Regions from separate parts of the Marinomonas sp. 15G6-16 genome, predicted to be linked through region 3. Evidence: predicted binding sites of a transcription regulator. Region 3 holds the regulator's gene; each other region holds the start of a gene.
The links. The regulator LexA, encoded in region 3, represses DNA repair genes until DNA is damaged. The targets are predictions, from matches to a motif close to TACTGTNTANNTANACAGTA.
Positions count from the first base shown of each region.

Region 1: AC0L46_RS04800 (DNA topoisomerase III) is a predicted target of LexA. The motif match lies at 4,021-4,040, and genes of this name have one in related genera.
Region 2: ruvC (crossover junction endodeoxyribonuclease RuvC) is a predicted target of LexA. The motif match lies at 1,738-1,757, and genes of this name have one in related genera.

Region 1 covers NZ_CM147916.1:989,776-997,974, reverse strand. Annotated here, with positions in the region: gene AC0L46_RS04815 (inorganic phosphate transporter) at 1-287, shown strand, start outside; gene AC0L46_RS04810 (hypothetical protein) at 563-1,342, shown strand; gene AC0L46_RS04805 (LysE family translocator) at 1,383-2,000, shown strand; gene AC0L46_RS04800 (DNA topoisomerase III) at 2,020-4,011, opposite strand; gene AC0L46_RS04795 (hypothetical protein) at 4,121-4,342, opposite strand; gene AC0L46_RS04790 (FKBP-type peptidyl-prolyl cis-trans isomerase) at 4,532-5,152, shown strand; gene AC0L46_RS04785 (GNAT family N-acetyltransferase) at 5,253-5,669, opposite strand; gene AC0L46_RS04780 (JmjC domain-containing protein) at 5,685-6,875, opposite strand; gene purB (adenylosuccinate lyase) at 6,971-8,199, opposite strand, start outside.
Region 2 covers NZ_CM147916.1:154,753-162,951, reverse strand. Annotated here, with positions in the region: gene aspS (aspartate--tRNA ligase) at 1-1,618, shown strand, start outside; gene ruvC (crossover junction endodeoxyribonuclease RuvC) at 1,779-2,336, shown strand; gene ruvA (Holliday junction branch migration protein RuvA) at 2,333-2,935, shown strand; gene ruvB (Holliday junction branch migration DNA helicase RuvB) at 2,939-3,952, shown strand; gene tolQ (protein TolQ) at 3,962-4,642, shown strand; gene tolR (protein TolR) at 4,642-5,070, shown strand; gene tolA (cell envelope integrity protein TolA) at 5,070-6,032, shown strand; gene tolB (Tol-Pal system beta propeller repeat protein TolB) at 6,033-7,331, shown strand; gene pal (peptidoglycan-associated lipoprotein Pal) at 7,351-7,947, shown strand; gene ybgF (tol-pal system protein YbgF) at 7,944-8,199, shown strand, end outside.
Region 3 covers NZ_CM147916.1:3,206,891-3,215,089, forward strand. Annotated here, with positions in the region: gene cysS (cysteine--tRNA ligase) at 1-1,240, shown strand, start outside; gene AC0L46_RS15235 (universal stress protein) at 1,312-1,746, opposite strand; gene AC0L46_RS15240 (hypothetical protein) at 1,811-2,302, shown strand; gene AC0L46_RS15245 (DNA topoisomerase I) at 2,322-3,086, opposite strand; gene topA (type I DNA topoisomerase) at 3,276-5,903, shown strand; gene AC0L46_RS15255 (DUF6586 family protein) at 5,900-6,367, shown strand; gene AC0L46_RS15260 (hypothetical protein) at 6,370-6,636, shown strand; gene lexA (transcriptional repressor LexA) at 6,705-7,325, opposite strand; gene dinG (ATP-dependent DNA helicase DinG) at 7,395-8,199, shown strand, end outside.

The DNA of each region.
Region 1 (8,199 bases), 1.0 Mb from region 3:
AATCTGCTGGTCATGATGGTTATCAAACTCAAGAGTTCGTAAAACGTTTTCAGGATGCTGATGTTGATGAAAAACGTCTGATTTTGAAAGAGTTGAAATCGGCTCAAGCATCTTCGCCGATTTCATCTGCTGAGCGTAAAAGCTTGAAAAAAGCGACGAAGAAAGAGTTAGTGAAGCGTTCTGCATTATTACGCATTGCTGCAGCTTGGGTGATTACTGTACCTGCGTCTGCGACACTTTCTGCTATGTTGTTTTATATGTTGCTTGGTTTCTCTGTTTCTCGTTAAACTTTGCAGCATTAAGAGTACAAAAAAAGACCAGCTTGTCTGGTCTTTTTTTGTGTTACAGTTCTGCTCTGTGTTATATAAGAGAATTGCTTTTTAAAGTGTCTAGGGATAAAAACTTAATAAGCTGACGGCCTTCACGATTTGAAGACGTATGCGTTCGATTACAGATGGAGTTTGTGTAATGTGAAGTGACTATTTCACATTATTGTATTTCGGCTCATTTTGAGAGCCTTTTGCATTATCCAGTTATCAATATTAAGGTAAACATTCATCCAATGACTGCTGTTAGTATCACTGTGCTTTTACTTGTTATAGGCGGATTTATAGTCTTCGCCATTGTATTGCAGCTAAAAGAGCAGGCAAGATTGGCTAAGTTGCGCAAAATCGCTACTTTGAACAATCAATTGCGTCAGGTTCGTCGTTATTTGGATGAAATGCCTCCTCAATATCAACCAAAAGACATGCGTTTATGGCTATTTTCTCGCATGCTTCAACTCTATGATCAATTACTGACTTTACAGCCGGATGCCACTTTAACGCGCCGACGAAATCATCTTGCTGAAGAAATAGAAGAGTTTCAATCAAGTAAACAAAAACGTCGTGCTAAGCCGATGAATGATGAAGTGCTTATTGTTGAAGTAAAGCGTTTATTTGATTCGTTTGAAACGTTTTTGACCGTGGCGCAAAGAGACAAAGAAATCGATTCTGATTTAGCTTATCGCTATATTCAGTTAATGCATTTCTTCAAGTATAAAATTAATGCTGACCATTATGCTTACCTTGCTCGAAAAGACTTTCTAAGTGGAAGAATAGATAAGGCGTTAGAGCAATATAAAGAGGCTTTGTCTCAGTTATCGCCATTAAAAGACTCTGCCCAAGCCCAGCCAGCAATTTTGAAATTAAAAGATGTCATTCAAGAGCTTGAAGAAGATTTGGCCTTACAGAAAGCAGAAGAAGAAATTAGTAAGACGATGACGAACGAGAAAGAAGAAATGGATGATGAATGGAATAAGTTTATTGAAAATTCTGACTTCAAAGAGAAAAAACGTTTTTAATTTGTGTGAATTGAACTTTTAATTTAGATAAGGATATTGTGTGAACCTCGCTCTGCTTTCTGCTTTTATACCTACTTTCTTTTTTGTCTCTATCACGCCTGGTATGTGCATGACTCTTGCCATGACGCTTGGCATGACAATCGGTATTAAGCGCGCACTTTGGATGATGTTTGGTGAGCTTATTGGTGTTGCGACCGTAGCCACTTTATCTGCTATTGGCGTCGCAGCTTTACTTTTAAATTATCCGAATGTTTTCCTCGTTTTAAAATATTTAGGCGGCGCTTACTTGGCGTATATCGGTATTCAAATGTGGCTATCTAAAGGCAAAATGGCCATTAAAATGGAATCTGAAGAAGAGCCTGCTTCTCGTATTGATTTAATCTCACAAGGCTTTGTGACTGCCATTGCCAACCCTAAAGGTTGGGCGTTTTTTGTGGCATTATTACCGCCTTTTTTAGATGCAACTCAACCACTCGCTAGTCAGTTGATCATATTGATTAGTGTTATTCTCATGCTTGAATTCAGCTGTCTGCTTATCTATGCGGCGGGCGGTCGAACACTCAAATCTTTGCTTATGCAAAGTGGCAATGTTCGTATAATGAACCGCATTGCTGGAACCTTAATGATTGGTGTCGGAGCTTGGTTAGCAATAGGCTAGCTTTTTGAACTTAACTTATTTAGCGCTTTGCAGTAGACCGTCTTGTTCTCGTTTTTGATGTGCTGTTTGAGGGCTTCGATGCGGACTTTCTTTTGCCTGTTGAGCGCTTTGAAAAAGCTTTCTTAGCTGGCGCAGGCAAATGCTTTAATGACGCTGAAGACAGGCTTTTCGAGGCGTCTAACAGTTCTACTAAATTACTTTCTAAATGTGACATAAAGCTTTGATAACTTGTTTCACCGAGGCTTATTGTGTTTAGTGTTGATTCCCATTGAGCTGTCATATCAGGTGTGACCAATTGGCTAGGTAAGCAGTCTACAAACGCTCGGCCTGTTTCGCTGGCGTGTATTTGTTTCCCTTGTCTGATTAAGAACCCTCGTTTAAATAACAACTCAATAATACTTGCTCTTGTGGCGTCTGTTCCCAGTCCATCTGTGTCTTTCAAAATGGCTTTTATGTCTTTATTTGTGACAAAGCGACTAATTCCTGTCATTGCTGAAAGCAAGGTAGCATCAGTAAAAGCGGCTGGCGGCGTGGTGACTTTGTCATGAATAATACCCTCATGACACCAAAGTGAATCGCCTTTCTGAAGTTTAGGCAATTCATTTTGTTCTTCGCCGTTTTGCTCTCCTTTATTGCTCGACTTTGTTTTTTGCGGAAGCAGTGTACGCCACCCAAGAGAGATTGCTGTATTGCCCTTTGCTTCAAACTGACCACCAGCGATATCGAGCTTGATATAAGAGGCGAGGAAATCATAATCGGGATAGAACTGCATTAAATACTGGCGAGCAATCAGCCCAAATACCTGTGATTCTACTTTTCCGAGAGAGCCTGCTTTATGGGCTTGGCTAGTCGGAATGATCGCATGGTGAGCGGTAACTTGTTTGTCATTCCATGCTTTGCTGCGTATTGCTGGGTTCGCATTCTTAGCACCTTGTGCAAGTTCTGCTGTGGCCTTACCTAACGAGGCTAAAATACCTTTCGCGTCTTTGTGTTGAAGACTTGGTAGATAACGACAATCTGATCTCGGGTAGGTGATCATTTGATGGCGTTCATACAAGGTTTGGCAAGTATCCAAAACTTGTTGAGCGGATAACGAGAAAATCTTCGCTGCATCGATTTGAAGGCTTGATAAATTATAAGGCAAAGGAGGCGCTTGCTTCTTTTGCTTATAGCTCGCCTCAATAACATTGGCTGGTTGGTTGGTGATACGAGAAGCGACATTGACGGCTAAAGCTCGATTTAGAACGCGGTTTTCTTCATCCATATGCGGCTTGCAAGCTTCACTTGGCAGCCACTTCGCTTGAAACCTTACTTTCAGATTAGTTTCTAATTGAGCCCAGACTTGGAAGTAGTCTTTCGGAATAAAGTGTTCTCGCTCCTTGTCTCTCGCCGCCACAAGGCCCAATACTGGCGTTTGCACTCGGCCAATGGATAGAACGCCTTGATAGCCAGCTTGTCGGCCTCTAATGGTATAGGCTCTAGTAAGGTTTAAACCAAATAACCAATCGGCTCTGGCTCTCGCTAAGGCTGAACGGGAAAGAGCAGCGAACTCGCTGTTTGGGCGTAAGTTGTTTAGTGCTTTTTTGACGGCGCTTGGTGTTAGGTCATTAATCAGGAGGCGTTGAGTATTTTGCAGTTTGAGCTTAGGCACTTTGGTGAAATGAATGACCTCATCAACTAACAGCTGACCTTCGCGGTCTGGGTCACCTGCATGAACAAGATGCGTTGCTTTTTTAATGAGTTTTTTTAAAACACCTAGCTGTTTTTTTGTGTTGGCTTTTTCCTGCCATTGCCAGTCGGTTGGGATAATTGGCAGATGATCCAAGCTCCATGATTTAAAAATAGGATCATATTGATGAGGTTCAGCTTGCTCTAGCAAATGCCCAATACACCAGCTAATACAGTCTCCATTAGGCAACCAAATACAGCCGTCTTCTTTTTTCTGTGGTGATGGGAGGGCGGCTGCAATGGCGCGAGCAAGGCTTGGTTTCTCTGCAATATAAAGAATCATGAATACACTTACTGTTTATATATACAGTAAGTGTATCGAACAAATGTAACCTTGACTAGAGTGGCGTTGCTTTATTGAATCCGCTGAGAGAAGTGAAAGGTGTGTCGGTTTAGCTTTTTATTTTCTGATTTTTATTCACCACTACCGTATTTGTTTGGTGTGATGTACTCGAGACATTATCAAGCTGAGGGCGATCAATGTGATTTGCAAATAAAAAGCTACTGATAGCCGACAAAAATAAGAAGCTGATGAATAGCATGCCCCAATAGTCAGAAGATTTTTTGCTGACTCGATTTTGTATGGTTGATGGTATAAAGCGCTTCGTTTTCATAATGGGTTCCTTCGCTCAATGAATTCATTAAATGATAATGGATATCATTTAATAAATCTATCGATTTAATATAAAAAATATTAATCCAGCAGCGGCAGTTTAATGGTTTTGAAAAATGAGCCCATGTGATTCTGGCTATGTTACAATTTGCGCTCAATTTTTATGTGTAACGAATAAGAGAGTGTAAACATGTCTGAACTGTCGTTCGATTCGAATGAAGCAAAAATCGCATACGGTATTGGTCGCCAAATTGGTGATCAACTACGTGGTAGTGACCTTGGAGAATTATCTCTAACGCATCTTTTTGCTGCGATTGAAGATTCTTTGAATCAAGCTGAAATGCGCGTTCCAGGTGAAGAATTGGAAGCAGCTTTTGCAGAACTTCAGCAAAAAATGGAAGAAAAAGCTCGCGCTGGATCTGAAGAAACAGTAAAAGCTGGCGAAGCATTCCTTGCAGAAAACAAAGCAAAAGATGGCGTTCAAACAACGGAAAGCGGTTTGCAGTTCGAAGTTCTTGAAGAAGGTACTGGCGCAACTCCTAGCCTTGAATCAACCGTTCGTGTTCATTACGAAGGTCGCTTGATTGATGGTCAAGTATTCGATAGCTCAATTGCCCGTGGCGAGCCAATTGAATTTCCTCTAACTGGCGTTATTGCTGGTTGGACTGAAGGTCTTCAGTTGATGAAAGAAGGCGCGAAATACCGTCTAACAATTCCAGCTGAATTAGCTTACGGCGCACAAGGCGCAGGCGCAATGATTCAGCCTTTCTCTGTTCTACAGTTTGATGTTGAGCTAATTGCTGTTGTTTAATTAGCGATTTAGAACGAAAAAAAACGAGCTTTCTAATACAGAAAAGCTCGTTTTTTTATGTCTAAAAAGCAGTAAATTTAAACTTAAGTTCAAAGGCCGGTTATATTTCCCGTTCCATTCGGACGTGCATTTTTCCTGCTTCTAGAAATATCTTACCGTCAGAACGGAAGTTTTGCTTTGTGTAAAATTGCTGGGAATCGACTTGGGCATTGAGGAAAACTTTTCTGAGCCCCATTTCTCTCGCGACTTTGATGGCTCTAGCCATCAGCATTTCACCGTAGCCTTGGTGTCGATAAGCAGGCAATACTGCTAAACGGCCTAATTGACCTTCTTCTGTCAGTCGACAAGTTCCTGTCGGTACGGCTGTTGTGCCAAAAGTTACAAAGTGAACGGCATCTTCATCATGGTCATCCCATTCGTCTTCTGGGTCGATGCCTTGTTCAATAATAAAGACTTGTTTGCGTACAAAGGTTATTTGGTCTTTGCTGCTGTTCCAGTCCGAAGTTAATACCTTCACCTTGTTCTCCTGTTTTTATTCTGGCGCGACGAGTTCAATAACACCTTGTTGGCGAATAAAAAATCGCACAAGAGGCTCTAAGTCATCGTTTTGGCTTAAGTCTAAACCAGAAAAATCAAATTCAACCTGATCTGTAATTGCTTGAACAAATGGGGCTAATTCACTGTCCAGATTAATACTTTCACCGTTGCAGAAAACCGTCATATGATTTTCTTTGTCATTGAGATAGTAGCAAATACGCGCATCACCAGGTCGAATAAAGGTTCGGCCTTGAATCGCATTTTGAAACGCTTTATCTAAGTCGCTTGAGTTTAGCGGCGCTAAATATTCAGGGTATTTGCTTTCGCTCATGGTTTCGCCTAACCAGTTTGCTAATACATCAGGCTGATTTATGAGCTTAGCTAACTCAGCTTGCAAATAGGAAACATCATCTTGATGTATTTGAGCGCTATGATCGCGATTTCCCGTTTCTGGTGCCGCAAAGCGGTTTTTGACATTGATGTTTTCGCACAGTTTGTTGCGAATTCCTGTCAAAGCATCTTGTATGCTTGGTGCACGGAAGCCGACAGAATAGGTCATACATTCGTCGTCTAAAGCGCGACCATTGTGGGCGAAGTTAGGCGGTAAATACAAAATATCACCGGCTTCTAATTCCCAATCCATTTCTGGGTTTACAGAGAAGTTATCTAAAATGTGTAGAGATATGTCAGCAATGGCTGAGTCTTGATATTCCTCAGGCGCGAGAACTTGCCAGCGGCGTTTACCAGCAACTTGAATTAAGAAAACATCGTATTGATCATAATGAGGGCCAACGCTGCCGCCTTCGGTTGCGTAGCTGATCATCACATCATCAAGGCGCCAGCTTGGGAGGAATTGGAATTGTTCTTTTAATGCTTGAATCTCAGGAACCCAGTGATCAACCGCTTGAACGAGAAGTGTCCATTCTTTTTCTGGTAAGTTAGCAAAGGTGTCTTCGTCAAATGGCCCTTGTTGTGTCTCCCATGGTGTTTTACCGTTTTCAATTACGAGGCGTGACTCGACTTCTTCTTCCATTGCCATGCCGGCGAGTTCATCTGCTTCCAGTGGCACTTCAAAGTCTGACAGACCAGCACGAATGAGAAGAGGCTTCTTTTGCCAATATTCATTCAAGAATGTTTGTGCTGTCATTCCGCCAAGAATGGTTAACGGCGTATCTAGGTCTATCATAGGTTTCTCGTAAAAATATAAAGAATCAGTTGGAAGTGTAAGACAAAAAAGAGCCGATAAATCGGCTCTTTTCTTAAGGCTATAAAAAGTAAAGCTTAGTTACGAATAGCTTTCGCTTGCGCAACAGCATTACCAATATATGTGCCTGGTGTTAAGATTTTTAGCTCGGCTTTGGCTGCTTCTGGCATGTCTAAGGTTTCAACAAACGCTTCGATTGTTGCTTGGTCAATGACACGGCCACGAGTTAGCTCTTTTAGTTTTTCATAAGGAGACTCAATGCCGTAACGACGCATCACAGTTTGAATTGGCTCAGCCAAAACTTCCCATGCCGCATCTAAGTCTGCATCTAGGCGAGGCGCATTGATTTCAAGCTTGCTGATGCCTTTTAGCGTGGATTGGTAAGCAATTAAGCTGTGAGCTAAGCCAACACCTAGGTTACGCAATACCGTTGAATCTGTTAGGTCACGCTGCCAGCGAGAAATCGGTAGTTTCGCGCTCAAGTGTCCCATAATCGCATTCGCAATGCCCAAGTTACCTTCAGAGTTTTCGAAGTCAATTGGGTTGACTTTATGCGGCATAGTAGAAGAGCCAATTTCACCTGCAATGGTTTTTTGCTTGAAAAAGCCCATAGAAATGTAGCCCCAAACATCACGATCGAAATCGATCAAAATCGTATTGAAACGACAGATAGCATCGAACAATTCTGCGATGTAATCGTGTGGCTCGATTTGAGTCGTGTAAGGGTTCCACGTTAAGCCCAAAGAGGTCACAAACTTCTCTGCGTGTGCTTGCCAATCCACATCTGGGTAAGCGGAAAGGTGAGCGTTGTAGTTACCCACCGCGCCGTTGATTTTGCCTAAAAATTCAACGCTTTGGATTTGCTTAAGCTGACGGCTAAGACGTGCAGCAACGTTCGCCATTTCTTTACCCATGGTAGATGGAGAGGCTGTTTGACCATGAGTTCGAGACAACATAGGTTGCTCAGCATGTTCAATAGCTAGGTCTTGAATGGCTGTAATGATGTTGTTTAACTCTGGAGTAATGCCTTCTTCCAAAGCTTCACGAAGCATCAAAGCGTGAGACAAGTTATTAATGTCTTCCGATGTACAAGCAAAGTGAACAAATTCAGAAATTGCAGCCAATTCCGCGTTGTCTGCCATTTTGTTTTTGATGAAATACTCAACCGCTTTCACATCGTGATTGGTGGTTTTCTCAATGTCTTTAATCGCTTGAGCATCGGCTTCACTGAAGTTGTCTGCTAATTGGTCTAAGAAAGTGCTGGCTTGAGCACTAAGAGCAGGAACTTCAACAATTTGTGGGTGAC
Region 2 (8,199 bases), 180 kb from region 3:
TGATCGTGCTGATAGCTTTGCTCTTGCTGATAGCGTGCGTAATGAATTTGTTGTGCAATTAAAAGGTTTGGTTCGTGCTCGTCCTGAAGGAACAGTTAACCCAAATATGAATACGGGTGAAATCGAAGTTCTTGGTACTGAACTAGAAATCTTAAACGTAGCGCAAACACCACCATTTCAATTGGATGATCATCAGAATGTTGGTGAAGACGTTCGTTTGAAAAACCGCTTTATCGACCTTCGTCGCCCTGAAGTTCAAGCTAAAATGCGTTTCCGCTCTAAAGTGACCTCTGTATTACGTCGTTACTTAGATGATAATGGTTTCTTAGATATTGAAACGCCGATTTTGACTCGTGCGACACCTGAAGGTGCACGTGACTATTTGGTACCAAGCCGTACGCAGCAAGGTAGTTTTTTCGCGCTTCCTCAGTCTCCACAGTTGTTTAAGCAGTTGTTGATGGTGTCTGGTTTTGACCGTTACTACCAAATCGCAAAATGTTTCCGTGACGAAGATTTACGTGCCGATCGTCAGCCAGAATTTACTCAGGTTGATATTGAAACTTCTTTCATGTCTGAAGAGCAGATCATGGGTATGACAGAAGAAATGATTACCGGTTTGTTTAAAGAGCTATTGAATGTCGATCTAGGGTCCTTCCCTCGTATGCCTTATTCAGAAGCAATGGAAACATACGGTAGCGATAAGCCAGACCTTCGTATTCCGCTAACAATCGTAACAGTTTCTGATTTGATGGCAGGCGTAGATTTCAAAGTCTTCTCTGGCCCAGCAACTGATCCAAAAGGTCGTGTTGCTGCACTTAAAGTGCCTGGTGGTAACGCACTTACTCGTAAGCAAATTGATGACTACACTAAGTTTGTTGGCATTTATGGCGCGAAAGGCTTGGCTTACATCAAGGTAAACGATAAGTCTAACCTTGAAGAAGGTTTGCAATCTCCGATCGTTAAGTTCTTGCCAGTTGAAGTACGTGAAGCACTTTTGACTCGTCTTGATGCTCAAGACGGCGATTTGATTTTCTTCGGTGCAGACTCTGAAAAAGTTGTAAATGAAGCGCTTGGTGCGTTGCGTTGCAAGTTGGGTGAAGACATGGATCTTTACACTTGCGAGTGGGCGCCTCTTTGGGTTGTTGATTTCCCAATGTTTGAAGAAACAAGTGATGGCGGCATTACAGCGATTCACCATCCATTTACAGCGCCTTCTTGCTCTCCAGAAGAGTTGAAAGCAAATCCATTGACGGCTTTGTCTCAAGCATACGACATGGTTCTTAATGGTACTGAGCTTGGTGGTGGTTCTATCCGTATTCACCAATCAGATATGCAAGAGTCTGTTTTCGAATTGCTAAATATTTCTAAAGAAGAGCAAGAAGAGAAATTTGGCTTCTTATTGGATGCGCTTAAGTTTGGTGCGCCACCACATGGCGGCTTAGCATTCGGTCTTGATCGTCTGGTTATGTTGATGACTGGTTCACAATCTATTCGTGATGTAATTGCTTTCCCTAAAACGCAAAGCGCGACTTGTTTGTTAACTCAAGCACCGGGGGAAGTTAGCGAGAAACAGCTAAAAGAATTGAGTATTCGAGTAAGAAAACCAGTCGCAGAGTAGACTCTTTTCTTCTTTAAGCTGATTAAAAACAGTCAGTTATGTTAAAGGACTGCAAAAAAATCGTAAAAGGCCGCTGATTAGCGGCCTTTTTTTATTTATAGATTGCATACTTACGAAAGGGCTGTTGAAATATACAGTAACAAAGAGAATAGAGAAAAACATGAGCGTCACTAGAATATTAGCGATTGACCCAGGTTCTCGCATTACTGGTTTCGGCATCCTTGATGTTGTGAATGGAAAAACAGTTTATGTTAACAGTGGTTGTATTCGTCTTCCTGATGAAGCTTTATCGGTTAGGCTTAAGCATATTTTTAACAATGTTTCTGCTTTATTGGATGAATACAAACCGAATGAATTTGCGATTGAAGAAGTGTTTTTAGCAAAGAACGCAAATTCAGCATTAAAGCTTGGTCAAGCTAGAGGTGCTGCAATTGTTGCCGCTTCCATTCAAGAGTTGGATGTGCATGAATATGCGGCTCGACGAGTGAAACAGTCTGTCGTTGGTAATGGTAACGCTAACAAGGAGCAGGTTCAGTTGATGGTTCAAATGTTATTGCAATTATCATCAAAGCCCCAAGCCGATGCCGCCGATGCTTTGGCCATTGCGTTATGCCATGCAAACACTCGAACCTCTGGTGGCCTAGAATATGGCGTTGGCAAGCGAGCAGGGCGCTCCTCTAAACGCTGGACAGAACAAGATGTAAGGAAAGCTCTGTGATAGGAAGAATTGTTGGAACTTTGGTAGAAAAAACACCACCAGAGTTGTTGGTTGATGTTAATGGCGTTGGGTATGAAATCAGCGCCTCTATGACAACGATTTATGACCTTCCTCAATTAGGTGGTCAAGTAACCTTGTTTACGCACTTTTTGGTGAAAGAAGACTCTCAAACTCTTTATGGATTTATGGATAAAAGCGAGAGAGCTTTATTTAGAGTGCTTATTAAAGTGAATGGTATTGGCCCTAAGATGGCGCTTGCGATCTTGTCTAGTATGTCGTCTGAAGAGTTGGTTGCCAATGTTCAGGATTCAGATGTAACCGCCTTAACCAAGATTCCTGGCGTTGGTAAGAAAACGGCAGAACGTTTGATTATTGAACTTAGAGATAAACTCGGCCAAGCAGCTAAAAACGATTTGTTTTCCGCACCAACTGTTTTGCGTCAAGTACAAGCCGACCCTCGACAAGAAGCAGAAGCTGCGCTTATTTCTCTTGGTTACAAGCCTCAAGAAGCAGCTAAAGCTATTGCGAGCATTCCAATGGATTCTGCCAGCAGTGAAGAGGTGATTAAGGCAGCATTGCAAGGGATGTTAAGGAAATAAAATATGATTGAACAAGATCGTATCATCTCAGCAGAGCTAAAAGGGAATGACAAACAGATAGATCGTGCTATTCGGCCTCAGGCTTTATCGGAATATATCGGGCAGCCAGTTGTTCGTGAGCAAATGGAAATTTTTATTCAAGCCGCTAGGCAAAGAGAAGAACCTCTCGACCACACATTGATTTTTGGGCCTCCTGGATTGGGTAAGACAACCTTAGCCAATATTATTGGCAACGAAATGGGAGCTGAAGTTAAGACGACATCTGGCCCAGTTTTAGAAAGAGCAGGAGATTTAGCTGCGCTTCTAACCAATTTGAACGAAGGTGATATCTTATTTATTGATGAAATTCATCGATTGAGCCCTGCAATAGAAGAAGTTTTATACCCAGCAATGGAAGATTATCAGCTGGATATTATGATAGGTGAAGGCCCTGCTGCGAGATCAATAAAAATTGAACTCCCGCCTTTTACACTTGTCGGAGCTACAACACGAGCTGGTTTGCTTACATCCCCTTTGCGAGATCGTTTTGGGATTGTGCAGCGACTTGAGTTTTATGATGTTGAGTCATTAACCACTATTGTGACGCGATCTGCGGGCAAAATGGGGATGACGCTCGACGACTCTGGTAGCTTTGAAGTGGCAAGACGTTCTCGAGGAACACCGCGAATAGCCAATAGACTTTTGCGTCGTGTGCGTGACGTTGCTCAAGTGAGTGGTGAAACATTAGTTGGACAAAAAGTTGCTCAAAGAGCGCTAGATATGTTAAGTGTAGATAATCAAGGTTTTGATCATTTAGACCGACGTATGTTGTTGACTATGATAGAAAAATTTGACGGCAGACCGGTTGGTTTGGATAGTGTGTCAGCAGCCTTAGGTGAAGACAAAGATACAATTGAAGACGTCATTGAGCCATTTTTGATTCAGCAAGGATTTATTATTAGAACGCCAAGAGGGCGTCAAGTTACAAAGCGTGCATACGAACATTTTAATTACCAGTTACCTTCGGACTTTAAATAGAGGTTAATAATGTCAATTTGGGGACTTATCGCCAGCGCCAGTATCGTAGTTCAACTTGTTATGTTGATTTTACTATCGGCTTCAATTTTTTCATGGGTTGTAATATTTCAACGAGTCCGTGTTCTTAAAAAAGCCAAAAAAGTGCGTGGTGAATTTGAAGATCAATTTTGGTCTGGTATTGATCTTAGTCAGCTTTACAGAAAGCTGACGCAGGATGGGAGAAAAGTTGAAGGCATTGAGACTATTTTCACATCAGGTATCAAAGAATTTACTCGATTAAGACAGAATCAAAACGTTGATCCAGATGCGGTTATGGATGGTATTCAACGTGTTATGCGAGTGGCTTTATATAAGGAAGAAGAGAAGCTTGATCAGCATCTTCCATTTTTAGCAACAGTTGGCTCTACAAGCCCATATGTTGGTTTGTTTGGTACCGTTTGGGGGATTATGCACTCTTTTATCGGCTTGGCTGAGGTTCAGCAAGCAACATTGGCCACTGTGGCCCCAGGTATTGCTGAGGCTCTTATTGCAACGGCTATTGGTCTAGCAGCTGCAATTCCTGCTGTGATTGCATATAACCGTTTTTCTGCAACGTCAGAATCTTTGGCGTCTAGCTATGAAAACTTTGCCGATGAATTTACAAGTATATTACATCGTAAAGTGCACGTTAGAGAGGGAGGAGCTGTATAGTGGCTCGCTCTAGAAGAAGAAATAAAAGAAAGCCTATGGCTGAAATCAATGTCGTACCCTACATTGATGTCATGTTGGTGTTATTGGTTATCTTTATGATTACTGCACCAATGTTGACTCAAGGTGTTGATGTTGAATTGCCAAATGCAAATGCGGCGCCTATACAAGATACAGAAAGTGATGTCATGATTGCTTCTGTGGATTCAAAGGGACAGTTTTATTTGGATGTTGGTGGCCAGCAAGAGTCAATCGGTTTAGAGCTTTTGCAGGATAGAGTGCGAAAAGTATTGTCGCAAAACCCAACGATGGCAGTGTTAGTTCGAGGTGATAAAAATGTGCCGTATGGTGATGTTGTTGGGTTGATGGTCGCTTTGCAGGCGGCAGGTGCACCAAATGTTGGTTTGGTCACTGAGCCGGATACAAAATAATGAAATGGCTAAAAGATGATAGCTACGGGCTTCCGGTATTATTAGCTGTTGGCTTACATGCTGTTATTTTAGTAGCAGGCGTCGTGGCGGTTGATTTTAGTGATGATGAAAAGCAACAGCCTAAGCGTCCTGTTATTGTCAACGCAACAGTAATTGATATTTCGGATACGATTATTGGCAAGCGTGAAGCGGAAGAAAGAGCAGCTAAGCAACAAGCTGCAAATGCCGCAGCTAAAAGAAAGCAAGAAGCAGAACAGAAGCGTAAAAAAGAAGCTGAACAGAAAGCTTTAGAAGCCAGAGAAAAACAGCTTGCTCAAGCTAAACGAGTTAAAGAGCGTGAAGCTGCAGAGGCTGCAGTAAGAAAAGAAAAAGAAAGGCAACAGGCTGCTGAGCAGAAACGCCTCGAACAAGAGAATGAGAAAAAGCGTCTGGCGCAAGAAAAAGAGCGAGAAAAGCAGCGTTTAGAAAAACAGGCGGAAGAAGAAAGAAAACGCAAAGAGCAAGAGCTTATACGTCAAGCTGAGGCTGAGAGGTTGGCTGATGAAGAACAAAAAAGACAAGCAGAAGCCGCTAGGTTAGCTGAAGAGAAAAAGCAAGCGGAAGAGGCGGCAGCACAAGCAGCTGCGGCAGAGCAAGAACGGTTACGAGCAGCGGAAGAAGCGCAAATGGTTCAGTCTATTAGTAGCTTGATTAATAGCCGAATTACATCTGTGTGGAATCGTCCACCGAATGCTAGAAATGGGATGAAAACCCAATTAAGAATATACTTTTTACCGAACGGTGAAGTAAGAGACACACAAGTAACAAAAGGCAGTGGTGATGCTCTATTCGATCAAAGAGCCGTAGATGCTGTGTACAAAGTTGGACGCATTGAAGAGCTGGCGGATGTTGATTCTTATACATTCGAACGGAACTTTCGTCAAATAGACTTAATTTTTAACCCGCAAGATTTGAGAAATTAAATGATGTTAAAACAATGGTTAAGCGTTTTATTTACTTGCTTACTTTTTATAAATACCGCTAAAGCACAACTTGTTATTGAGATTACCAGCGGAGCGGATCAATTATTGCCTATCGCTGTTGTGCCTTTTGGTTATGAAGGTGTTGATGCATTACCAGAAGATATTGCTCAAATTGTAGAGGCTGACTTAACCCGAAGTGGCTTATTTCAGGCTATTCCAAGGTCTAGTATGCTCAGCATGCCCTCAAAAGAAGCTGATGTGTATTATAGAGACTGGCGTCTCTTAAAAAGTGATTATGTTGTAATTGGTTCAGTTCAAAAATTAGCAAATGGTCAATATCGTATAGGTTTTGAATTGCTGAATGTATTGAGCCAAAAACCAGTTCAAAAACATGCTTCCATTGATGTTGGGGCAAGAAACTTTCGTGATGCCGCCCATTATATTAGTGACAAAGTTTATGAGTTGTTAACAGGAACAAAAGGGGCATTTAGTACCAGAATTTTGTATGTCACCGCTGAAGGCGATAAAACTGCACCTTTATTTAGACTGCAAGTTGCTGATGCCGATGGACACCGACCTCAAGTGGTTGTAGAGTCAAAAGAGCCAATTTTGTCACCGTCATGGAGCCGTGATGGAAAAAATATTGCTTATGTAATGTTTAGAAATAGACGCCCAAATATTTTTATTCAAGAGCTAGCAACAGGCAAACGCCAGCAGATTGCACAGTTTAGAGGCTTAAATGGTGCACCAGCATGGTCACCAGATGGTAAGAAACTTGCTTTAGTATTATCCAAGGATAATAACCCAGAGATTTATACTTTAGACATCGCAACCCAGAAACTACAGAGAATGACAAATCATTACTCTATTGATACAGAACCAAGCTGGGAACCCGATGGTAAAGGAATAGTATTCACATCTGATCGAGGCGGTAATCCGCAAATTTATCGACTAGATGTAAATAGTAAGCGTGTAGAGAGGGTCACTTTTGAAGGTGATCTAAATACCAGAGCAAGTATGACGCCAGATGGAAGATATCTTGTAACGGTTCAGAAGAACGACGGTAATTATCATATTGCTCTGCAGGATATGAAAACAGGCCGAGTTCAAATTCTCACAGAGACTTACTTAGACGAATCACCAAGTATTGCGCCAAACGGTAGCATGGTGATGTATGCCACAACCTATCAAGGAAAGGGTATCTTAGCTGTAGTATCCGTTGATGGGCTGGTTAAATATAGGTTACCATCAGCTGAAGGTGATGTGCGTGAACCATCTTGGTCTCCGTATTTCAAATAAAGACATTGAGGAGTTAATAATGAGCGTAAACAAATTAGGTAAGTTTGCTGTTATCGGTTTATCTGCAGCTTGGATTGCAGGTTGTAGTACAACAGCGACAGAAACGGATTCATCAACTGTTGCAGAAGATGCAGCTAGTTCAACTGAACAAACTGACGGCACTACAGCAGGTAGTTCTGATCAAGCGTTTGGTGCTGGTGAAGACGGTGCTCTAACTAGTGTTATTGTTGAAGATGCGGAAGCTGCAGCTGATGCCGCTGTAGATGCTATGGCTTCTTTGGCTGGTGTTGAAACTGTATTCTACTTTGATTTTGATAAGTCCATCGTACGTCCTGAATCTCGTGAAGCTTTGGCTAAACACGCTGAATTCCTAGTTGCTAATCCAGACGCACGTATCGTATTAGAAGGCCATGCTGATGAGCGTGGTACTCGTGAATACAACATGGCTCTTGGTGAGCGTCGTGCTAAAGCAATCAGCCGTTATTTGACTATTCAAGGCGTTGCTGCATCTCAAATTGAAACTGTAAGCTTTGGTGAAGAAGTGCCTGTAGCATTTGGTCACGAAGATAATGCTTGGCAGTTAAACCGTCGAGTTGAAGTGCGTTACGAAAAATGATCTTTAGAAAAGTAAAGATTCGTTCTGTTGCAATGGCGCTGTGTTTTACAGCGCCATTTGCAATGGCCGAAACTCAACAAGCCAGAACTGCATTATCTCCCGCTGCTGCCGCTGAGTTACTTTTCCAGTTGGAAACATTACAACAGGAAGTGCAAAGTTTACGAGGCCAGTTAGAAGAGCAGGGGCATGAATTAAAACTGATGAAAGAAAGTCAGCGAGACCGTTATATCGATCTTGATAAGCGCTTGTCTC
Region 3 (8,199 bases):
TATTATTTCTCGCTTCATTCGTCACCTAGGTTATGAGTTGAACTATGTACGTAACATCACGGATGTTGATGATAAAATCATCAAACGTGCAGAAGAAAACAAGGAAACGACTCAATCTTTGACTGAGCGAATGATCGCAGCACAACGAGAAGATGAACTTCGTTTGGGTAATAAAATGCCTGATCGCGAGCCAAAAGCCACAGAATTTATGCAAGAGATCATTGATATGATTCAAACTCTTGTAGAAAAAGGCTTTGCTTATCAGGGTGCGTCTGGTGATGTTTATTATCGTGCAAGCGCGTTTAAAGAATACGGAAAGCTTAATAATCGTAAGCTTGAAGATATGTTGGCAGGCGCACGAATTGATGTAGAAGAAGCGAAAGAGCATCCGGCTGATTTTGTATTGTGGAAACAAACAAAAGAAGGTGAAGTGTTTTGGTCTTCGCCATGGGGAGATGGTCGCCCAGGTTGGCATATTGAATGTTCCGCTATGTCGACAAATTGCCTAGGCAGTCATTTTGATATTCATGGCGGTGGTCCTGATCTTAAGTTTCCTCATCATGAAAATGAAATTGCACAATCTGAAGCTTGCACAGGCGAAAAGTACGTAAATTACTGGATGCATTGTGGTGCTGTTCGTGTGAACAATGAAAAGATGTCTAAGTCCTTAGGTAACTTTTTCACGGTTCGAGATGTCTTGGCGAAGTTTAACCCTGAGGTGGTTCGTTACCTTATGGTGTCTAGCCAGTATCGCAGTGCGATTGATTATTCTGATCAGAGTTTGTTGGAAGCGAAAGTGGCGCTAGAGCGTCTTTATAATGCTTTGCGTGATCAAGAGATTGCCGATACTTATACTCCTAGTGACTTCACAATTCGCTTTGAAGAAGCTATGAGAGATGACTTTAATACGCCTGTCGCGGTTTCTGTCTTGTTTGAATTGGTTCGAGAATTGAACAAGATGAAAACCGAAGATGCTGGGAAGGCGGCTTCTCTTGCTGCTGAATTACGCTTTTTGGCTGAATTGCTTGGTTTGTTGTACCAGGATCCTGAATACTTTTTGCAAAACAGCACAGTGTCAGAAGGCTTGAGTGAAGCAGACATTCAGTCATTAATTGATCAGAGAGCTCAAGCGCGCAAAGACAAAAACTTTGCCCGCAGTGACGAGATTCGTGATGAGCTAGCAAATCAAGGAATTGAGTTGCTAGACAGTCGTGAAGGCACAACCTGGACGCGTAGCTAGGTAATAAAAAAGGTGATGTAAGTGCATCACCTTTTTTATTTTGGATAGCTGTTTTGTCTATGTTTAGATGGTTAGTCTTTGCTGACTTTAACGGCTAAGACATCACATGGCGCGCCATGAAGAACGCCATTTGCAGTTGATCCCAGTAATAAAGCTAAACCGTGGCGGCAGTGGCTTCCAACAATAATGAGATCCACTTGTTTTTCTTCGGCGATGCGGTGAATTTCACTCTCTATACCACCTTGAGTAATGCAGCTTTCTTTAAATGGAATAGGTAGTTGAGCTTCCAGAATGGAAATTCGTTCTTTAGCTGTTTCTTGAAGTTGAGATTGGATGTCTGTTATATCAATAGGTACATCGCCACCATAAGCATAGTTAAGTGACTCAATAACGTGAAGCATGATGAGTTCTGCGCCGGTTGCTTGGCACAATGCAACCGCCTTGTTGGCGACTTTGATACTTTCATCTGTTAGATCGACAGCGAGTAGAATTCTGTTATACATCATAGAAAACCTCCAAATTTACAAGATACTATTAATTTTAGTTTAAAACCTGAGAAAAACATTATTTATGACTGCTTTTATCGTTATCTTCATTACCTTGTCTTTAATGGGTTCGGCGCTGTGGGTTCTGCCTTCTAAAAAAGAGCGACATCGTATGGATTTACGTATGCAGGCTCGAAAACTTGGTCTTGTTGTTCAGCTTACATCAATTGAATTGCCAGACAAGTGGGATAAATCAAAGGAAAGGTATAAAGTTGTTGCTTATTCGTTTTATCGTGTAAAGGCGTTAACTTCTTTGCCTGAGGTTATTTGGCTGCTGCCTTATGAGGTCTGGAAGTATCAGGCTGTTGGTGATAGTTGGTGGTCGAGTGACAGCATACCTCTCTCAGATTCGTCGATTAAGACGTTAGAAAAATATGGCGCAATATTAAAGGCAATTGAAATTACGCCAGAGTCTGTTTCACTTTATTGGAATGAGGCAGCAGATGAGCAGGAATTAGAAGAGCTCGCTAAGATGATTTTCTCATTGACTGAAATTTCCTCTGTTCTAAATAAATAAGCTTTTAACGTTATGCTTTTTAAAGCTCTTGTGTGCTTGTTTTGTTGTGATCAATGTTTTGGATCAAATCGCCAAGTGCTTCTTCTGGGTTGTCGCTGTTTTTAATAGCCTCAATCTGTGGAGAAAGAATGGCCTTCATGCGATCTGTGACAAAAGTGTTTAATATTTTCTTCTCTGGTCGTTCCACTGTGTCTGATTTGATATGTGAAAGAATAACGCCATAAAGAGTTTGTGCTACGCGCATATCGCCATCATCAAAGTTTTTGTTGGCTTGAACGAGCTGACGATTTAATTGAAGCCATAGGTTTAACCATCTTAGATAATCGTAGCAAGCTTGATAATGAGCGTTGCTGATTCTACCTTTCCTGCGTAGATAAAGTAGTAACTTAGCAAGTTTGGTTAAACGCTCTTTATAATTACTCTTTTCTTGAAAATTTAGTATTTCTGGTTCAGGGTTAAACTCAATGGCATCACTGTTTTGTCCTTCTTCTGCTTTGGCAATGCGGATTTCTGTTTTTTCTGGGTCGTCAGAATACTGTAGAAGCTCGCGGAGTGTGTCTAGATAAAAGTCATAAAGAACATCCGTTGCTATGGTATCTGTGTTAATGTCCTTGATGCCTCGGATGTGTTGTTCAATGCGATCGGCTCTATTTGATAGATGTAATTGCTTTACTCGGCGTGCCGTTATCTCTTTTTCTTTCTGATGTGCGCGTGATCCAATGATCACAGATAAGATGACTATGATGATTAAAAAGGCAATTGTTAAAATTTGAAGCGTAGCCATGATTGTCCTTAAGCAATGAATTCAGTATGTTAAATAAGAAATACTAAGTTCAGCAAGATATAATATGAGAAACAATACAGGGATCGCTTGTCATATAAAAGGTGTTTGCTTAATATCAGCGCCCCAAGAGATTAAACTTCGTGCAATGTGGATTTGCAGACCTAATTTATAAAAGGCTTACACAGTTCAATGGGAAAATCACTGGTTATCGTGGAATCGCCAGCTAAGGCGAAAACCATAAACAAATATCTGGGCAATGACTTTATTGTTAAATCGAGTGTAGGACACATTCGAGATTTGCCAACAGGTACTACTTCCTCATCAACGCCTCAGGAGCGTGCGAAGCAGGCTGCGTTGACGCGTAAAATGAGCCCAGAGGAAAAGATTGCATACAAAAGTGCTAAATCTAGAAAGCAGTTGATTGCCAGAATGGGGGTTGATCCAGAAAATAATTGGAAAGCCCATTATGAAGTTCTTCCTGGCAAGGAAAAGGTTGTCGATGAATTAAAGCGCTTAGCCAAAAATGCTGACACCATCTATCTCGCGACCGATTTGGATAGAGAGGGTGAGGCGATTGCTTGGCATTTGCGTGAAGCCATTGGTGGTGATGATAGTCGCTATAAGCGAGTGGTCTTCAACGAAATTACCAAAAAAGCCATTACAGCGGCTTTTGATACGCCTTCCGAATTGGATTTGAACCGTGTTAACGCACAACAAGCACGTCGATTCTTGGATCGCGTTGTTGGTTTCATGGTGTCGCCTCTGTTATGGGCGAAAGTGGCTCGTGGCTTGTCTGCTGGTCGAGTTCAATCTGTTGCAGTTCGTTTGATCGTTGAGCGAGAAAAAGAAATTCGAGCTTTTATTCCTGATGAATTTTGGGAATTGGATGCGATGTTGGCAACACCTTCGAAAGAAGTGATCAAATTTGAAGCGACCAAATATCAGAATAAAGAATATCGCCCAGTTAATCAGGCTCAATCTGATGAGCATGTTAGTCGCTTAGAGAAAGCCAAATACCTAGTTAGTAGCCGAGAAGATAAACCGACGACGAGTAAGCCGTCTGCACCATTTATCACCTCAACACTTCAGCAGGCTGCCAGCACGCGTTTAGGTTACGGCGTTAAGAAGACCATGATGTTGGCCCAAAGGCTTTATGAAGCGGGTTACATCACTTATATGCGTACAGACTCGACAAACTTGAGTGCCGACGCGGTTGAAGCATTAAGAGGTTATATCTCAGCTCATTTTGGCGAAGCTTATTTGCCAGCAGAGCCTATTCGTTACAGCAGCAAAGAAGGGGCGCAAGAAGCCCATGAAGCGATTCGACCTTCTGATGTGAATGTACGAGTAGATGATTTGCTCGGTATGGAGAAAGACTCTCATCGTTTATATGACTTAATTCGCAGTCAATTTATGGCGTGTCAGATGACACCTGCAGAGTACACTTCGACCACAATTACAGTCACCAGTGGCGAATACGAGTTTAAAGCCAAAGGCCGAATTTTACGCTTTGATGGTTACACTCGTGCGATGCAAACCGTTGTTAAAAAAGGTGAAGATAATATCCTGCCTGATGTAGGCAAAGGTGAATATCTTGATCTAAAAGAGCTTTTGCCAGAACAGCACTTCACTAAGCCAATTGCGCGTTTCAGCGAAGCCAGTTTGGTAAAAGAGCTTGAAAAACGTGGTATTGGCCGACCTTCTACATACGCATCTATTATTTCGACAATCCAAGATCGTGGATATGTTCGTGTAGAAAACCGTCGTTTTTACGCTGAAAAAATGGGTGATATTGTTACTGAACGTCTAGTGGACAGCTTTAGTTCATTGATGAATTTCAGTTTTACTGCGCAAATGGAAGAGCAGCTCGACGATATTGCAGAAGGTCATAAAGACTGGATTAAAACCCTTAACGCATTTTATAAGGACTTTAGTGGTGTGTTGGCAAAAGCAGAGTCGCCTGAAGGCGGTATGATGCTGAACGAGCCAACGCCGACGGATGTTGAATGTCCTACTTGTTCTCGTCCTATGCAAATCCGTACAGCTAGCACAGGCGTATTTATGTCTTGTTCTGGTTACGCTTTACCACCAAAAGAGCGCTGTAAGGCAACGATCAATTTAGTTCGTGGTGATGAAGCGGTTGCCGTTGACGACGAAGAAGGTGAATCTAAAGCACTTATTAATAAGCATCGTTGTAAGATTTGTGGCTCTGCAATGGACAGCTATTTGATGGATGAAAAACGCAAGCTTCATGTTTGTGGTAACAATCCATCTTGTTCTGGTTATGAAGTAGAGAAAGGCACATTCAAAATTAAAGGTTACGACGGCCCTGTTATTGAGTGTGATAAGTGTTCCGCTGATATGCAGCTTAAGACAGGTCGATTTGGTAAGTACTTTGGTTGTACCAATGAAGACTGCAAAAACACTCGGAAGCTCTTGAAGAGTGGTGAAGCTGCGCCGCCGAAAATGGATCCTGTGCCAATGCCAGATTTGGCATGTGTCAAAGTGGAAGACCATTACATATTGCGTGATGGCGCGACAGGTTTATTCCTTGCGGCAAGTCAGTTCCCTCGAAAACGAGAAACGCGTGCGCCATTGGTGAAAGAGTTGCTGCCGTACATGGATCAAATCGATCCTAAATACCACTTCTTTGCGAAAGCGCCTGTCGCTGACTCAGAAGGTCGACCAACCATTATTCGTTATAGCCGTAAAACCAAAGAGCAATATGTTATGACGGAAGAAGAGGGTAAACCGACTGGCTGGAAAGCCTTTTATGTTGGCTCTAAATGGGTCATCGAGGAAGGCAAAAAGAAATGAGTGGTGTTAGCTTAGCAAGTTTAACCAATCAGAAAATTGATACAGCAAAACGTTTTATTCAGCAAAGCCAAGATATGGATGAGAAGTGGTTGAGTGTTGGGTTAGAAAGCTCAGCTATTTTTCAGTTGAAAAGTGCGTTGAATGGCTTGTTGAAGGAGATTTCAACTGCCTACTCGCTGTCAGGCTCTTTGGATGTTTCTGTGCTTATGAAAGAGGCAGAATCAAAACACATGGTAGTGCCGGCATTGAGTGAATTGGCAGATTTATATTCTCGCAAAGATTCTTGGTGTGCCCAATTAGAGCAAGCTTACCTTGCTCAGTTGGAGTGTCGTGCTGCTGTGTCTGTAATGGGCGGCGATAATCTTATTGGTCGCGGTAACGATGCGGGCGCTTCAGTGGGTTTCTATTTGGCGAATTTAGCTGAGTTGGTTTTGCGTTTTAGAGAAGAGTCATCAGAGTATTGAATATGAAAGAGTCCTACCTAGAAATTGTTGAGCTGGAGAACGGCGATATTGTGCTGAGACCAGCCAGTGAAGATGGTGAGGAAACGACACCGCTAGCAACATTGCAAATATCAGACGACACTCGATCTTATTTGAAGGATCGTTACTTCGAACTGGCAAAGTGTATGTTTCATGCAGGTATTGATTATGTTTATTCAGACGAATCTTTTTTTGATGAAGGTGCTGAATATCTTGAGAATGAAGAGTTTCGACCAAAAATTCTGCATTAATTGATCGTTATTTGTTATTTAGAAAAGCGAAGCACATGCTTCGCTTTTCTATTGGTGCGGAAAAACTGTTAAAGGCCTTGTCTTATCACGCCGACAGACAGTCCCTCAATGGCAAAGTCTTCGCTTTCGAGATCAACAATGATGTCATTGTATTCTTCGTTTTCAGGAATCAGGCGAACGATGCTGCCTTTTTGCTCAAAGCGTTTTACTGTTACTTCATCACCGATGCGTGCAACGACTACTTGGCCATTGTGTACCGTACTGGTTTTGTGAACAGCGAGAAGGTCGCCTTCCATTATGCCGATGTTTTTCATGCTGGTTCCCGAGACAGATAGGAAGTAATCCGCCTGAGGTGAAAACATATTGGCTGGAATGTTGACATGAGAGTCAATGTTCTCTTGAGCAAGAATAGGGTAGCCGGCGGCAACTTTTCCAATAATTGGTAAGCCTAAATCTTCTGGCTCGTCATTGGAGGCTTCTTCAATGAGACGAATCCCACGAGAGGCGCCAGATAGCATTTCAATCGCCCCTTTTTTGGATAAGGCTTTTAAATGTTCTTCGGCAGCATTGGGTGATTTAAACCCAAGGCGACGGGCGATTTCTGCTCTAGTAGGTGGAAACCCCGTTTCATTAATAAATTCACGAATGGTTTCTAGTACGTCAGATTGTCTTTTGGTTAATTTAATCATAAGGAGTCTGGTTGTTTATACAGTAACTGTTATTATATACAGCATTCTTAACTAATCTCAATAATATAAATGCTTTCAGACGAACTAAAAAAACAAATTCAACTCGCATATCGAGCTTCTTTGGATGCGAAGTCCCATAAACCAAGGGCTGGACAGCGCCAAATGATAGGCGCTATCGCTCGTACATTGGGAAATATTAAGCAAGGCTCGGAAGGTGAAAGGCTGGATGAAAAGCATGTTGCTGTTATTGAGGCTGGAACAGGAACCGGTAAAACGCTTTCATATTGTCTTGCCGCCATTCCAATTGCGAAAGCGCGTGGTTTAAAGCTGGTTATTTCAACAGCGACGGTTGCGCTGCAAGAGCAGATTCTCCACAAAGAGTTGCCGGATTTACTTGAGCATACCGAGTTAAATTTCAAATATACCTTAGCTAAAGGGCGAGGCCGATATTTGTGCTTGAATAATTTAGAGGGCTTTTTAAGCTCAGAAGAGCAAGCAATTGATGATATGTTTGCAGGGCTTTTTGAGCAGCATTTACAGTCGGATGATGTGAATACCGCTTTATATCAAGAAATGGATGCGGCGTTAGAAAAAGGTGGTTGGGACGGCGATAAAGATAATTGGGAAGGCGTTATTCGTGAGCAAGATTGGCGCCGTTTAACTACAGATCATCAGCAGTGTACGAATCGAAATTGTGCTAATTATTCCGCTTGCCCTTTCTTTAAAGCAAGAGCCGAAATTGAGGTGGCTGATGTAATCGTTGCAAACCATGACTTGGTTTTAGCGGATTTATCTTTAGGTGGTGGTGCGATTTTGTCAGCCCCGAAAGAAACAATTTATGTGTTTGATGAAGGCCATCATTTGCCAGATAAGG